3 regions of the Streptomyces sp. NBC_00385 genome follow, and region 3 is predicted to be linked to each of the others. Evidence: riboswitches for the same ligand, from Rfam matches in the RefSeq annotation. Region 3 holds a riboswitch; each other region holds the start of a gene.
What was found. A riboswitch is a leader RNA that binds a small molecule or an ion and turns the genes downstream of it on or off. The one in region 3 is predicted to bind S-adenosylmethionine.
Positions count from the first base shown of each region.

Region 1 (5,123 bases), 5.8 Mb from region 3:
AATGTTCCGCCGACCGCCACCGCATGCACACCGCACGCGTCTTCCGCAGGGCCACCCGATTCTGGGACACTCCAGTCGCTTTCGTCGCCATATCCCCTCACCCCACAGAGGCCCCCACCCATGGCAGAACTGAACCGTCGACGCCTCCTGCAACTCGCCGGAGGGACAGCCGCCTATACGGCCTTGTCGAGCAGCATCGCCCGCGCCGCCTCCCTTCCCGCGAAGGGGCGTACGGGCAGCGTGCAGGACGTCGAGCACATTGTTGTCCTGATGCAGGAGAACCGTTCCTTCGACCACTACTTCGGCACCATGAACGGCGTGCGCGGCTTCGGTGATCCGCGGCCCGTCACGCTCCCCAGCGGAAAGCCGGTCTGGCACCAGAAGGATCTCCTCGGCAAGGAGGTGCTGCCGTTCAGGCCGCCCGCCGACGAGCTCGGGATGCAGTTCCTCCGGGACCTGAACCATGACTGGGCCGGCGGGCACCGGGCGTTCAACAAGGGTGCGTACGACCAATGGGTGCCGGCCAAGACCGCGACGACCATGGCTCACCTCACACGTGAGGACATACCGTTCCACTACGCCCTCGCCGACGCGTTCACCGTCTGCGACGCGTACCACTGCTCGTTCATCGGGAGCACCGACCCCAACCGCTACTACCTGTGGAGCGGGTACACGGGGAACGACGGTTCCGGAGGCGGCCCCGTGCTCGGCAACGACGAGGCAGGATACGGCTGGACCACCTACCCCGAGCGGCTGGAGCAGGCCGGGGTGTCGTGGAAGGTCTACCAGGACATCGGTGACGGGCTGGACGCCGCCGGGTCCTGGGGGTGGATCGACGACGCCTACCGGGGGACGTACGGTGACAACTCGCTGCTGTACTTCAACGGTTACCGCAACGCCGAGCCCGGGGATCCTCTCCACGACAAGGCCCGCACCGGTACCGACATCAAGAACGGTGGCGGGCTCCTCGACGACCTGAAGGCCGACGTCCGGGCCGGGACGCTGCCGAAGGTCTCCTGGATCGTCTCGCCCGAGGCCTACAGCGAGCATCCCAACTGGCCTGCCAACTACGGTGCCTGGTACATCTCCCAGGTACTGGACGCGCTGACCGCCGACCCCGAGGTCTGGGGCCGGACCGCCCTCTTCATCACCTACGACGAGAACGACGGCTTCTTCGATCACGTCGTGCCGCCCTTCGTGCCCTCGGGGCCCGCGCAGGGGCTGTCCACCGTGGACACCACCGCCGACTACTTCCCCGGCGACATCCGGTACGCCGCCGGTCCCTACGGGCTCGGTCAGCGGGTGCCCATGCTCGTCGTCTCCCCTTGGAGCACCGGCGGGTTCGCGTGCTCCGAGGTCTTCGACCACACCTCCGTCATCCGGTTCATGGAACAGCGCTTCGGTGTGCACGAGCCCAACATCTCGCCCTGGCGGCGCGCTGTCTGCGGAGATCTCACCTCTGCCTTCGACTTCCGTAGTGCGGACGCCTCGGACGTCCCGCTGCCGTCGACCGACGCCTACGAACCTCCGGACCGCCTCCGGCACCCCGACTACGTCCCCGCCCCGCCCGCCACCGGCAGCGTGCCCAAGCAGGAGAAGGGCGCACGGCCCACCCGGCCGCTGCGTTACGCGCCCTTCGTCGACGGTGCCGCCGATACGGCCACCGGTAAGTACCGCCTCACCTTCAGCGGCGGCGCCGCCGCAGGGGCGCAGTTCCTGGTGACCTCCGCCAACCGCACCGACGGGCCGTGGACGTACACCACCGAAGCCGGCAAGTCCCTGGCGGACAGCTGGAACACGGCCTACTCCAAGGGAGTGACCGACCTCACCGTCCATGGCCCCAACGGTTTCCTGCGCACCTTCCGGGCCGGGGGGAACGTGACGGGACCCGAGGTGACGGCTCGTCATGTCACGTCCGGTGGGGGGCTTGAGCTCACCTTCGTCAACGGCGGCTCCGCTGCCGTCCGTCTGACCGTGCGCAGCGCCGCCGGGTACGGGGGCGGCGTGCAGACCGTCGAGGTCCGTGCGGGCGCCACTGTCAAGCAGGTGCTTGACCTGCGGGGGAGCAAGAACTGGTACGACGTCACCGTCGTGTCCGACGTGGAACCCACGTTCCTGCGGCGCTTCGCCGGACACGTCGAGACCGGTCAGGCCGGTACGAGCGACCCGGGTCTCGTCACCGGGTGACCGGCAGCGCCTGGAGAGGTGGTCGGGGGCGGGCGGTGTCCGTCGGGCGGGCGCCCGCCGGCCCCTGACCACCCGTCGGGCGGTTGGTTTGCGTGCGTTAGCATCTTGTACGGGTCATGAGTTCCAGTGCACAGCCCCGGCTTGCTGGACGGCACCCCGCTCCGCTGCGGGTGCTCCGGGTGACGACCTGCCCCGTGCGAAGGGCACGGGGAACAGCGGACCACGGTGCAGGCGCTCGGGGTCCTTGTCCCGGAAGGCGAACCCCACCATGCTGCGTCATCTCACCCAGAACGACTCCGTGCGGAGCGACGAGTGCTCGCGCTACGCCGCGGGCCACCGCGTGCACTGGATCCACGCGAAGAAGTGCCGCCAGGAGCCGGGGCAGGCCGTCGAGATCCTGCTCACCTCCGGTGATGTCCGCGACGACGGGTGGGTCGAACTGCGGGCCGCCTTCGACTACGCGGGTGCCCTCCCCGTCGTGTGGACGCACGCTCCCGCCGCGCTGCGGGACACCCTCGCCGGTCACCGCGGGCGGGTGTACTGGCTGGCGCGCTGGCATGCGCTGAAGCTCGAGTACGGCGATGGTGAGGGTTCAGTAGCCGCGGGTGCGGCAGCGGGGGGTGCCGCTGGGCTGGTCAACGTCGGGTACGAGGGCGGGGAGCTGTGCGAGGCCGGGGCCGACGGTGACCGTGCCGGGGGCCGTGCGTTCCTGGCTTAGGCCCGCTCCGTCGTGATGCGCGTCGGCCCGAGCGGTACATCGCGATGCTCATCAATTGTGCCGAGTTGTCGTCCTGTTGTTCCGTTCAGGGTGTGGGATTGATCGCCGTTGACCGTTCCGAGGTCACACAAAATCCTTATAGTGAACATGCGTTGATCGCATGATCATGACGCGTGCAGCTGTCGCCACAGGAGTCAGGACTCATGACGCGCCCTTCTTCCACAGAGCCCGCGCCGACCTCCCCTCCTCCGCCTCCTCCCGGCTGTCCGGCGCACACCGGAGCCGTGCCGCTCGGCGGCCCCGGGTTCCAGACCGAACCGCAGGCCGTGTACCGCACCATGCGGCGTGACCACGGACCCGTCGTCCCCGTGGAACTGCCGGGCGGGTTCCCGGCCTGGCTGGTCATCGGGTACCGCGAACTCCATCAAGTCACCAGTGACGGCGAGCTGTTCCCGCGCGATGTCGGCCTGTGGAACCAGTGGCCCCACATCCCCGACGACTGGCCGCTGCTGCCGATGGTGGGGCGCCCCCTGCCGTCCATCTACTTCAGCGCCGGCGAGGAGCACCGGCGGCATGCCCGGATGGTCGGGCCGGCCCTCGAAGGCGCCGATCCGTTCCAGATCCGCAGCCACTGCGAGCAGTTGGCCGACCGGCTGATCGACGACGTGTGCAGCCGTGGCACGGCCGACCTCGTCGCCGACTTCTGCGAGCCCCTTCCCGTTCTCGTCCTCGCCCGCCTGGTCGGGTTTCCCGATGACGAAGGTGCCGACATCGCCCAGGTGTTGAAGGACCTGGCCGACGGCGGACCGGACGCGCAGAGCGCCCATCTGCGGTTCGGGGAACACATGGCCCGGCTGGTGGCCGCGAAACGGGCCGTGCCCGGGGATGACGTGACCTCCCGCATGCTCGCCTTCCCCGAGGCGTTCACCGACGAGGAGTACATGCTCGACCTGATGGCCATCACGGCCGCCGGGCACCTCACCACCGCCGACTGGGTCAGCAACTCCCTGCGGCTGATGCTCACCGAGGACGCGTTCGCCGACTCCATGGCCCGTGGCCGGCGCAGCATCGGTGAGGCCATGAACGAGGTGCTCTGGGAGGACACGCCGACCCAGATCCTCGCCGGGCGCTGGGCCGTACGGGACACCCGGCTCGGCGGTCAGCGGATCAAGGCCGGGGACATGCTGCTGCTCGGGCTCGGCGCAGCCAACACCGACCCGCTGATCCGGCAGGGCGTGTCCGGCACCGGAGGACCGGCGCAGGGCGGCAACGGCGCCCATCTCGCCTTCAGCCACGGCGAGTACCGGTGCCCGTTCCCCGCCCAGGAGATCGCCGAGATCATCGCCCGTACCGGCATCGAGGTCCTGCTCGACCGGCTGCCCGATCTCCAGCTCGCCGTTCCCGTCGACGACCTCGTACGACGGCCCTCCGCGTTCCTGCGTGGCACCACCTCGCTCCCCGTTCGGTTCACCCCCGTTCGTACGACAGGAGACTTCTCGTGAACTGCCCCCACGCCGCCGCCCAGGCCGCAGCCCCGAACGGCGGGACCGTCGTCATCGACCCGATGGTCCAGGACCTGGACGGGGAGACGACGCGGTTGCGCGACGCCGGACCGCTGGCCCGGATCGAGCTGCTCGGTGTCCCGGCCTGGGCCCTCACCCGGCACGCCGACGCGCGGCAGCTCCTGCTCGACCCGCGACTGGTGAAGGACCTCGACGCCTGGGGCCTGTGGCAGAGCGGCGAGGTGACGCACGCGTGGCCCCTCATCGGCATGATCGACGCGGGCCGGTCCATGTTCACCGTCGACGGCGACGAGCACCGCCGGCTGCGGACCAAGACCTCCCAGGCGCTCACGCCCCGCCGGCTGGAGGCGATACGCTCCGACATCGAGAAGTTCACCGAGGAGCTGCTCGACGCCCTCGCCGAGGGCGGCAGGGACGGGGCCGTCGTCGACCTCAAGTCGGTGTTCGCGCAGCCGCTGCCCATGCGGGTCGTCGGCATGCTGATGGGTGTCGATCCCGCCGAGAACGCCATGCTGACCCGTCAGTACAAGGCCTTCTTCTCGATGCTCACCCCGCAGGACGAACGCCTGGCCCTCCTCGCCGATCTCGACGTCTTCTACGCCGGGCTCGTCCGCGAGAAGACCGCGCAGCCGACCGACGACCTGACCTCCGCGCTCATCCTCGCCGACGAGGGCGGCGAGCCGCTGACCGAGGAA
Region 1 covers NZ_CP107951.1:644,549-649,671, reverse strand. Annotated here, with positions in the region: gene OG959_RS02905 (phosphocholine-specific phospholipase C) at 121-2,187, shown strand; SAM riboswitch class IV at 2,300-2,409, shown strand; gene OG959_RS02900 (hypothetical protein) at 2,456-2,905, shown strand; gene OG959_RS02895 (cytochrome P450) at 3,109-4,407, shown strand; gene OG959_RS02890 (cytochrome P450 family protein) at 4,404-5,123, shown strand, end outside.
Region 1: another riboswitch for S-adenosylmethionine. It lies ahead of OG959_RS02900 (hypothetical protein); the one in region 3 lies ahead of OG959_RS28860 (aminotransferase class V-fold PLP-dependent enzyme).

Region 2 (5,123 bases), 2.7 Mb from region 3:
TGCCGGGCCCCGGAGCCGTCGTCGCGTTCCTGTCGGCACTGGCCGAGCGCCTCTGAGGGCTGTCCCGGCCGAGGGCTTCGGCCGAGCGCGCCTCCACCCGGTCCGTCAGCCCTGGCCGAGGGCCTCCAGCTGGTCCAGGAACCACTGCTGCGGCGGCAGCGCGGTGGCCGCCGCGGCCAGCCGCTTCGTGCGGGCCGTCCGCTCGTCGTCCGCCATCGTCAGCGCCTCGTGGAGGGCCGCGGCGGTGGCGGACACGTCGTACGGGTTCACCGTGATCGCGTCGGCGCCCAGCTCCTCGTACGCCCCCGCCTCCCGCGACAGCACCAGCGCGCAGCCGTCGTCGGAGACGACGGGGACCTCCTTGGCGACCAGGTTCATGCCGTCCCGGATCGGGTTGACGAGCGCGACGTCCGCCAGCCGGTACGCCGCCAGCGAGCGGGCGAAGTCGTCCTTCACGTGGAGGACGACCGGGGTCCAGTCCGCCGTCCCGTACGCCTCGTTGATCCCGTCGGCGACGCGCTGCACCTCGGCCGTGTACTCCCGGTAGACCGCCAGGTCCTGGCGCGAGGGGTAGGCGAACGCGATGTGGACGACGCGCCCGCGCCACTCGGGCCGCTCGTCGAGCAGGGCGCGGTAGGCGAGCATCCCGCGGACGATGTTCTTGGACAGTTCCGTACGGTCCACCCGCACGATCGTCTTCCGGCCGGGGCCCACCTGCTCCCGCAGCGCCGCCATCCGCTCGTCCACATCCGCCTCATGGGCGCGGCGGCGCAGGAAGTCCGCGTCGGCGCCCAGGCCGTGCACCCCGATCCGGGTGTGCCCGGTGCCCCCGAGGATCTCCGCACAGCAGCCGATGAACGCGTCCGCCCAGCGGCGGGTCAGGAACGCCGCCCGGTCCGCGCCGAGGATGCCGCGCAGCAGCTGCTCGGCGATGTCGTCGGGCAGCAGCCGGAAGTAGTCGACGGGTGCCCACGGGGTGTGCGAGAAGTGGCCGATCCGCAGGTCGGGCCGGAGCTCGCGGAGCATCCCGGGCACCAGCGCCAGGTGGTAGTCCTGCACGAGGACCGCGGCGCCCTCGCCCGCCTCCTCGGCGAGCGCGACGGCGAAGGCCCGGTTGTAGGTCTCGAAGGAGGCCCACTGCCGGCGGAACTCCGCGTCGAAGACCGGCTCGACGGGGGTCTGGTAGAGCAGGTGGTGGACGAACCAGAGCACCGAGTTGGCGATGCCGTTGTACGCGTCGGCGTGCACGTCCGCGTCGATGTCGAGCATCCGTACGCCAGGTTCGCCGACCCCGCGCCGCACCGCCTCCCGGTCACCGTCCCCGAGGGCGGCGCAGACCCACATCTTGTCGTCCACGGCGCTCAGGCCGGAGACGAGTCCGCCTCCGCCGCGCTTGGCGTCGAGGGTGCCGTCCTCGCGCAGCGCGTACGAGACCGGGCCGCGGTTGGACGCGACGAGTACCTGGGCAGCGGGCTGAGGGGCTTGCTCGGAGACCATGGGCGAAATCTAGCCCGATCATGAACCGCCCAAACGTGCGAAAGCAGGCCACGTCACGCCGCGCGGCGTGAAACGTACTCCTCGATCTCGCGCATCGGCGGCCGTTCCTCGGTGTCCACCGGGTAGGTGCGCGGGACGAACCCGTGCTCACCGCGCTCGAACTGGGTCAGTGACGGGCGGACCAGATGCCCCCTGGAAAGGCGGAGTTGAGCGGTCCGGTAGATGGCGGCCGCCATCCGGCCGAGCGCCTGGCCGTCCTGGTGGCGGTGCTTCCTGACACCGACGTCGACCTGGGCGAGCGCGTCCAGGCCGACCGTGTGCAGGGCGTCGACGAGCAGGCCCAGCTCCACTCCGTAACCGACCGGGAACGGCAGCCGCTCCAGCAGCGAGCGGCGCACGGCGTACTCGCCGCCCAGCGGCTGGACGAACCCGGCCAGCTGGGGCCAGTGCAGATTGAGCAGCGGGCGTGCCACCATTTCGGTGACCCGGCCGCCCTGACCGGTGGTGTCGCCGAACGGGCGGTCGTACATGGCCTTGACGAACTGCACCGAGGGATCGGTCAGCAGCGGGCCGACGATGCCGGAGACGAAGTCCGCCGAGAAGTCCTTCAGGTCCGCGTCGATGAAGCAGACGATGTCGCCACCGGTCACCAGGAGTGACCGCCAGAGCACCTCGCCCTTGCCGGGGACGGCCGGAACGCGGGGCAGGATCGCGTCGCGGTGGACGACGCGGGCGCCGGCCCGGCGGGCGACCTCGGTGGTGGCGTCCGTCGAACCGGAGTCGATCACCACGAGCTCGTCGACCAGCCGGACCTTCTCCATGAGCTCGCGCCGGATCGTCGTGACGATGTCCCCGACCGTCTCCGCCTCGTTCAGCGCGGGCAGCACCACACTCACGCTCGCACCGTTCGCGCCGTTCCTGGCGTCGAGCAGACGGTCCATCGGACGGTCGGCGGCTGACCAGGAACGCCTGGTCAGCCAGCGTTCGACCTCTTCCAGCACGGTCGATACTCCCTGTATGTGATCCATCTCGCGGTACGGACGACTATCTCAACAGTCCGGTGCTTCGGTTACAGTCTTGAACAACGCAGATGGCCGTCGCATGCCGGGGTCCATCCGCCGATAAACGCCTGGATCCATGGTCCAGTGCCACAGCGCTCATCCAGAGGGACTGAGGGAACGGCCCGTTGAAGTCCCGGCAACCCTCCCGCCGACCGCGAGGTCAGGTGGGGAAGGTGCCAATTCCGTCTCGTGACGAAATGCGTCGCGAGGAAGATGAGGAGAAAGGGCCTCGCCATCATGGCTATCGAGACTGTTGCAGCACCCACCGAGACTTCCGTGGACCTTGGTCCCGCCGCGGCGCTTTCCTGCCGCGAATGCGGAGAGCGATTCGCACTCGGCCCCCTTTTCGCCTGCGCGTCCTGTTTCGGGCCGCTCGAAGTGGCGTACGACCTGCCGAGCGGCTCCCCGGACGAGCTGAAGAAGCGCATCGAGGCCGGACCCAACAACATCTGGCGCTACGCGCCGCTGCTGCCGGTCCCCTCCGATGTCGCGGACAAGCCCAACATCAACCCCGGCTTCACCAAGCTGGTCAAGGCCGACAACCTCGCCCGCGAGCTGGGCGTCACCGGCGGTCTGTACGTCAAGGACGACTCCGGCAACCCGACGCACTCCTTCAAGGACCGCGTCGTCGCGATCGCCGTCGAGGCCGCCCGCGCTTTCGGATTCACCACGCTGTCCTGCTCCTCCACCGGTAACCTCGCCGGCGCCGTGGGCGCCGCCGCCGCCCGGGCCGGTCTGCGCTCGTGCGTGTTCATCCCGCACGACCTGGAGCAGGGCAAGGTCGTCATGGCCGCGGTGTACGGCGGTGAGCTGGTCGGCATCGAGGGCAACTACGACGACGTCAACCGCTTCTGCTCCGAGCTCATCGGCGACCCGCTCGGCGAGGGCTGGGGATTCGTCAACGTCAACCTGCGCCCGTACTACGGCGAGGGCTCCAAGACGCTGGCCTACGAGATCTGCGAGCAGCTCGGCTGGCAGCTGCCCGACCAACTCGTCATCCCGATCGCGTCCGGCTCGCAGCTCACGAAGATCGACAAGGGTCTCCAGGAGCTGATCAAGCTCGGGCTGGTCGAGGACAAGCCGTACAAGATCTTCGGCGCCCAGGCCGAGGGCTGCTCCCCGGTCTCCACCGCCTTCAAGGCCGGTCACGACGTCGTACGGCCGCAGAAGCCGAACACGATCGCCAAGTCCCTGGCGATCGGCAACCCGGCCGACGGCCCGTACGTCCTGGACATCGCCCGCCGCACCGGCGGCGCCGTCGAGGACGTCAACGACGAGCAGGTCGTCGACGCGATCAAGCTGCTGGCCCGCACCGAGGGCATCTTCGCCGAGACGGCGGGCGGCGTGACGGTCGGCGTGACGAAGAAGCTGATCGACGCCGGTCTGCTCGACCCGTCGCTCACCACCGTCGTCCTGAACACCGGTGACGGCCTCAAGACGCTGGACGCCGTGGCCGCCACCTCGCAGGTGAGCGCCACGATCCGCCCGAGCCTGGACGCCTTCCGCGCCGCGGGCCTCGCTGCCACCAGCTGAGAAGCTTCCGACCACCCGAGACTTCAGGAAGGGCACCCACCATGAGCGTCAAGGTCCGTATCCCCACCATCCTCCGCACCTACACGGGCGGCCAGGCCGAGGTCCCGGCCGAGGGCGCGACCCTCTCCCAGGTCATCGAGTCCCTGGAGAAGGACCACCCGGGCATCGCCGCCCGCGTCCTGGACGACCAGGGCAAGCTGCGCCGCTTCGTGAACGTGTACGTCAACGACGACGACGTGCGCTTCGAGGGCGGCCTGGACGCGGTCACCCCGGACGGCGCGGGCATCTCCATCATCCCGGCCGTCGCCGGCGGCTGCTGAGCCACGGCCCGGGCCTTTCGCGGCCACCGGGCCGACTTCACAGCGTGACCATGATTGCCCCCTCCGCAAGAGAAGCGGAGGGGGCAATTCTGCATGGTTGAGCGGGGTACAGTGAGGGAAGTCCCCTCCGCTGCCCGTGCCCCCCGCATATGAGAATGCGCCTGGCCACGACAAGAAGCAGCCAAAGTGTTCGAGCTCCTTGCGCCATAAGTCGCCTTTGCCTGGCCCGACTTGCCCTGGAATCTCATGAATTCCTCATATTCGGGCGATCGGTTCTGCTCAGAATTCTCGTCCGATTGACCTGTTGCAGAGGGCAGTTGGGCAGATACATTCGGCCGCGGTCGACGCGTTCCGGCGCACCCACCCTCTCCTGTCGGAGGGTGAGTTCTGACCCGGGCCCGCGAAGTGCGGTCCTGTGCAAGGGCCAGTAATAGGGGAGTTAGGCATGGCTCAGGGCACCGTCAAGTGGTTCAACGCGGAGAAGGGGTACGGCTTCATCGCGGTCGACGGTGGTGCGGATGTTTTCGTCCACTACAGCGCGATCCAGATGGACGGGTACCGCACCCTCGAAGAGGGTCAGCGAGTTGAATTCGAGATCTCGCAGGGCCAGAAGGGGCCGCAGGCGGACATGGTCAAGCTCGCCGTCGGCTGAGCCCGGCCGGGTTCGACGCAGTCGGTCGACGACACTACTCACGCACGGAGGGCCCGTACC
Region 2 covers NZ_CP107951.1:3,791,892-3,797,014, reverse strand. Annotated here, with positions in the region: gene otsB (trehalose-phosphatase) at 1-56, shown strand, start outside; gene OG959_RS16640 (alpha,alpha-trehalose-phosphate synthase (UDP-forming)) at 106-1,497, opposite strand; gene OG959_RS16635 (glucosyl-3-phosphoglycerate synthase) at 1,551-2,498, opposite strand; SAM riboswitch class I at 2,652-2,778, shown strand; gene thrC (threonine synthase) at 2,796-4,091, shown strand; gene OG959_RS16625 (MoaD/ThiS family protein) at 4,133-4,411, shown strand; gene OG959_RS16620 (cold-shock protein) at 4,857-5,063, shown strand.
Region 2: another riboswitch for S-adenosylmethionine. It lies ahead of thrC (threonine synthase); the one in region 3 lies ahead of OG959_RS28860 (aminotransferase class V-fold PLP-dependent enzyme).

Region 3 (5,123 bases):
TGGCGGTCTGCTCGTCCGGCAGATCCACCACTGGGCCGCGCTGATCTTCCTGGCCGGCATGTTCGTGCACATGATGCGCGTCTTCTTCACGGGTGCGTTCCGCAAGCCCCGTGAGATCAACTGGCTGTTCGGCTTCCTGCTGTTCGTCCTGGGCATGTTCACCGGTTTCACCGGCTACTCGCTCCCGGACGACCTGCTCTCCGGCACCGGTGTCCGCTTCATGGAGGGCGCGATCCTGTCCGTACCGATCGTCGGTACGTACCTGTCGATGTTCCTCTTCGGCGGGGAGTTCCCGGGCGGTGACTTCGTCGCCAGGTTCTACTCGGTGCACATCCTGCTGCTGCCGGGCATCATGCTCGGGCTGCTGGTGGCCCACCTGATCCTGGTCTTCTACCACAAGCACACGCAGTTCGCGGGTCCCGGCCGGACGAACAAGAACGTCGTCGGCATGCCGCTGCTTCCGGTGTACATGGCGAAGGCGGGCGGGTTCTTCTTCCTCGTCTTCGGTGTCATCGCGATCATCGCGGGCATCGCCTCGATCAACCCCATCTGGGCCATCGGGCCCTACCGCCCGGACCAGGTGTCCACCGGCGCCCAGCCCGACTGGTACATGGGCTTCTCCGAGGGCCTGATCCGTGTCATGCCGGGCTGGGAGATCAACCTCTGGGGCCACACGCTGGTCCTGGGCGTGTTCGTCCCGCTGGTGATCTTCCCGCTGGTCCTGGCCGCGATCGCGGTCTACCCGTTCATCGAGTCCTGGGTCACCGGGGACAAGCGCGAGCACCACATCCTGGACCGTCCGCGCAACGTGCCGACCCGTACCGCCTTCGGCGTCGCGTGGATCACCTGGTACATGGTGCTGCTCATGGGTGGTGGAAACGACCTCTGGGCCACGCACTTCCACCTGTCGATCAACTCGATCACCTGGTTCGTGCGGATCGCGTTCTTCGTCGCTCCGGTCATCGCGTTCGTCGTCACCAAGCGGATCTGCCTCGGCCTTCAGCGCCGGGACAAGGAGAAGGTGCTGCACGGGCGCGAGTCCGGCCTCATCAAGCGCCTGCCGCACGGTGAGTTCGTCGAGGTCCACGAGCCGCTGGCACCCGCTCAGCTGCACACGCTCACCGCGCACGAGCAGTACAAGCCGGTCGAGATCGGCCCGTTGGTCGACGAGAACGGTGTCAAGCGCAAGGTGTCCGTGGTGCAGAAGGTGCGGGCCAGGCTCAGCAAGGGCTACTACGGCGAGGACAGCCAGATCGCCAAGCCCACCGCCGAGGAGTACAAGGAGATCACCAGCGGCCACGGCCACCACTGATCACCTGAACTGATCGCCACAGCAGGAGCCCCGTCCATTCGATGGACGGGGCTCTTCGCTGTCCGTGGCGCTCGATAGGGTGGACCCATCCCCTTTATCGGCTGTGGACCCAGGAGCGGACCATGAACGTTGTGACCCCGGTCGGCGGCGACAGCGTGGCGGCTCGTTCCTGGCCCGGCGTGCTGACCCCCCTGCTGCGCGGCCAGGACCTGACCGAGGACGACACCGCTTGGGCGATGGACCGCATCATGAGCGGCGAGGCGACCGATGTGCAGATCGCCGGCTTCGCGGTGGCGCTGCGCGCCAAGGGCGAGACCGTCACGGAGGTCTCCGGCCTGGTCCGTGCGATGTACGAGCACGCCACGACCATCCATGTGCCGGGCCGCACGGTCGACATCGTGGGCACCGGCGGGGACATGGCCAAGACGGTCAACATCTCCACCATGTCGGCGATCGTCGTGGCGGGGACCGGCGCCAAGGTCGTCAAGCACGGCAACCGCGCCTCGTCGTCGGCCAGCGGTTCCTCCGACGTCCTGGGCAAGCTCGGCGTCAACCTGGACCTGCCCCCGCAGCGCGTCGTCGAGGTAGCCGAGGAAGCGGGCATCACGTTCTGCTTCGCCGTCAAGTTCCACCCCGCCCTGCGGTACGCGGCGAAGGCCCGGGCGGAGCTGGGCGCGCCGACCACCTTCAACATCCTCGGGCCGCTCACCAACCCGGCCAAGGTGCGCGCGCAGGCCATCGGCGTCGCCGACCTGCGCATGGCGCCCATCGTCGCGGGCGTCCTCGCCGAACGCGGCAACTCCTCCCTGGTCTTCCGGGGCGACGACGGTCTGGACGAGCTGACCACCACAGCGACCTCCCGTGTCTGGGTCGCCAGGAACGGCACGGTGCGCGAGGAGGCCTTCGACCCGCGCGACGTCGGCCTGGACCTGGTCCCGGTGGACGCCCTGCGCGGCGCCGACGCCTCGTACAACGCGGATGTGGCCCGCCGGCTGCTCGCCGGCGAGACGGGCCCCGTACGGGACGCGGTCCTGCTCAACTCCGCGGCGGCGCTCGTCGCGCTGGACCCGGGGGAGGGCACGCTCGCCGAGCAGCTCACCGCGGGAATCGCGAAGGCCGCCGAGTCCATCGACTCGGGCGCGGCCGGCCGGGCGCTGGAGAGATGGGTCGTGGCCAGCAACGCCTGAGAGGGCTCAGGGCACGGATGTGAGGCAGGGCGCAGTCCAGATCATGGACTGCGCCTTGCGCGTTCGCGTACGTATGGCAAGATGCTGCGCAGGTCATGAGTGACAGCGACTACGGCCCCGGCCCGCTGTCCGGCAACCCTCCGTCCGTGGCGGGGTGCCCCGGGTGAAGACCAGGCCGCAGGCAGCGAGGTCTGCGGCAAGCGCGGACCCCTCGACATCGTGAGATGTCCACCCGTGGGGTCCTGGTCCTCAGGGAGCCTCTTGTGAGCAAGCGAATGCGATAGGGCTTTTCGGCCCTCCTCCGCACACCCTTCTTTCTTCCTCCGTGCTGCCGCGTATCCGCAGGCACGCGGGATTCGCCTGCCTGTTACGGGAGTTCGCCATGTCTGTCCTCACTGCTGCCACCGACCAGTCGATTTGTGCCCCGCTGCCGGTTCTGGGCAAGGATGTGACGGTTCCGCTGGTCACCGGCGGCGAGGTCACCTACGCCGCGCTGGACTACGCCGCCAGCGCACCGGCCCTCCAGCGGGTGTGGGACGACGTGGCCGCGTACGCGCCGTACTACGGCAGCGTCCACCGCGGGGCCGGCTACCTCTCTCAGCTGTCCACGGACCTCTTCGAGAGCAGCCGCGTCACCGTCGCGGAGTTCCTCGGCTGCCGCGACGACGACCAGGTGGTCTTCACCCGGTCCACCACCGACTCGCTCAACCTGCTCTCCGCGGCCCTGCCCGCCGACTGCCAGGTGTTCGTCTTCGAGACCGAGCACCACGCCTCGCTGCTGCCCTGGCGCGACGCCCGGGTGACGTACCTGAACGCCCCGCGCACCCCGGACCAGGCCGTCGAGACCCTGGAGCGCGCGCTCGCCGGCCGTGACCCCTACGGGCCCGCGCTGGTCTGTGTCACCGGCGCCTCCAACGTCACCGGTGAGCTGTGGCCGGTCAAGGAGCTCGCCGCCGCCGCGCACGCCCACGGTGCCCGGATCGTGCTCGACGCAGCCCAGCTCGCCCCGCACCACCCCGTCGACATCGCCGAGCTGGACGTCGACTGGGTCGCCTTCTCCGGTCACAAGCTGTACGCGCCGTTCGGCTCGGGCGTCCTCGCCGGCCGCTCCGACTGGCTGACCGCCGCCGAGCCCTACCTGGCCGGCGGCGGCGCCTCCCGCCAGGTCGCCCGGCGCGCCGACGGCGGGGTGGACGTCGAGTGGCACACCACCGCCGCCCGCCACGAGGCCGGTTCGCCCAACGTCATCGGTGTCTACTCCATCGCCTCCGCCTGCAAGGCCCTCACCGAGGCCGGGTTCGACAGCCTGGTCGCCCGGGAGCAGCGCCTCGTCACCGAGGTCCGTGCCGGACTCGCCGAGGTGCCCGAGGTCAAGGTGCTCTCGCTGTTCGGCGACGACGCCCCGCGGGTCGGCGTCATCTCCTTCGTGGTGGAGGGCTGGAACAGCTCGCACTTCGCCGCGGCGCTCTCCGCCGAGTACGGCATCGGGGTGCGCGACGGTCTGTTCTGCGCCCACCCCCTCGTACGCACCCTGCTCGGCAGTGACCCGCAGGACGTCGGGGAGTGCGGCGCGCCGGAGGCGGAGCCGGGCCAGAAGTCCCTCAACGCGATCCGGGTCAGCTTCGGTGCCGGTACGCCGGACGAGCACGTCGAGCGCTTCCTGCGGGCGGTCAAGGAGCTCGTGAGCGAGGGCGCCCAGTGGAAGTACCGCACCGAGGACGGCCGTTGCGTCCCGGACCGTGGTACCGCCACCCAGGTCTGAGGCCCTCGGTACAAGAGGCCGGGTACGGACAACTGTCCGTACCCGGCCTCAATGCTGACGTGGCTACGCGTCCAGCCCGATGGCGAAGGCCGCCTCCAGGTCGTGCTGGGAGTACGTGCGGAACGCGACATGTGTGTCGGTCCCCTCGACGCCGGGGATCTTGCTGATCCGGCCGGGGATGACGTCGGCGAGGTCGTCGTGCTTGGACACCCGGACCATGGCGATCAGATCGTAGGTACCGGTGACCGAGAAGACCTCGCTGACGCTGTCGAGCGCGGCGATGGCCTCGGCGATCTCGGGAATCCGGTCCACGCTGGTTTTGATGAGCACGATCGCGGTGATCACGGCTGTCTTTCTCCCTCGGTGGCCCCTGCTGGAGACTTCACTCTAGGGCCTTGCGGCCGGATCATGCCGGGCTCGCGGGGTCCGGCACGCGCATCTGCGATGTTGTCGTCGGTCGCCCATGCTCCGCAGCGACTCCCTTTATCCGGCCTGATCCGGCCGCAAGGCCCTGGCCTCACGGTGATACCGCCCCCAGGCATAGAGGAACCCGGTGGCGAAGCCGACCACATGGGCGAGGTAGGCCACCCCGGGCCCGCTGCCCGCCCCCTCGGCCGCCAGCCACTGGAGGACGAACCAGAAGACCAGCACGATCCAGGCGGGGAAGCGCAGCGGCAGGAACAGCAGGAACGGGAACAGACTGGTCACCCGGGCCCGGGGGAAGAGGTAGAGGAAGGCTCCCAGGACCGCCGAGATCGCTCCCGACGCGCCGACGAGCGTCTGGTCGGACGTGGAGTGCGCGGCCGCGTAGGCGAGCAGGGCGATGTATCCGCAGCCGAGGTAGAAGAACGCGAACTCGGTG
Region 3 covers NZ_CP107951.1:6,464,895-6,470,017, forward strand. Annotated here, with positions in the region: gene qcrB (cytochrome bc1 complex cytochrome b subunit) at 1-1,312, shown strand, start outside; gene trpD (anthranilate phosphoribosyltransferase) at 1,435-2,499, shown strand; SAM riboswitch class IV at 2,591-2,708, shown strand; gene OG959_RS28860 (aminotransferase class V-fold PLP-dependent enzyme) at 2,882-4,261, shown strand; gene OG959_RS28865 (Lrp/AsnC family transcriptional regulator) at 4,325-4,606, opposite strand; gene OG959_RS28870 (rhomboid family intramembrane serine protease) at 4,745-5,123, opposite strand, start outside.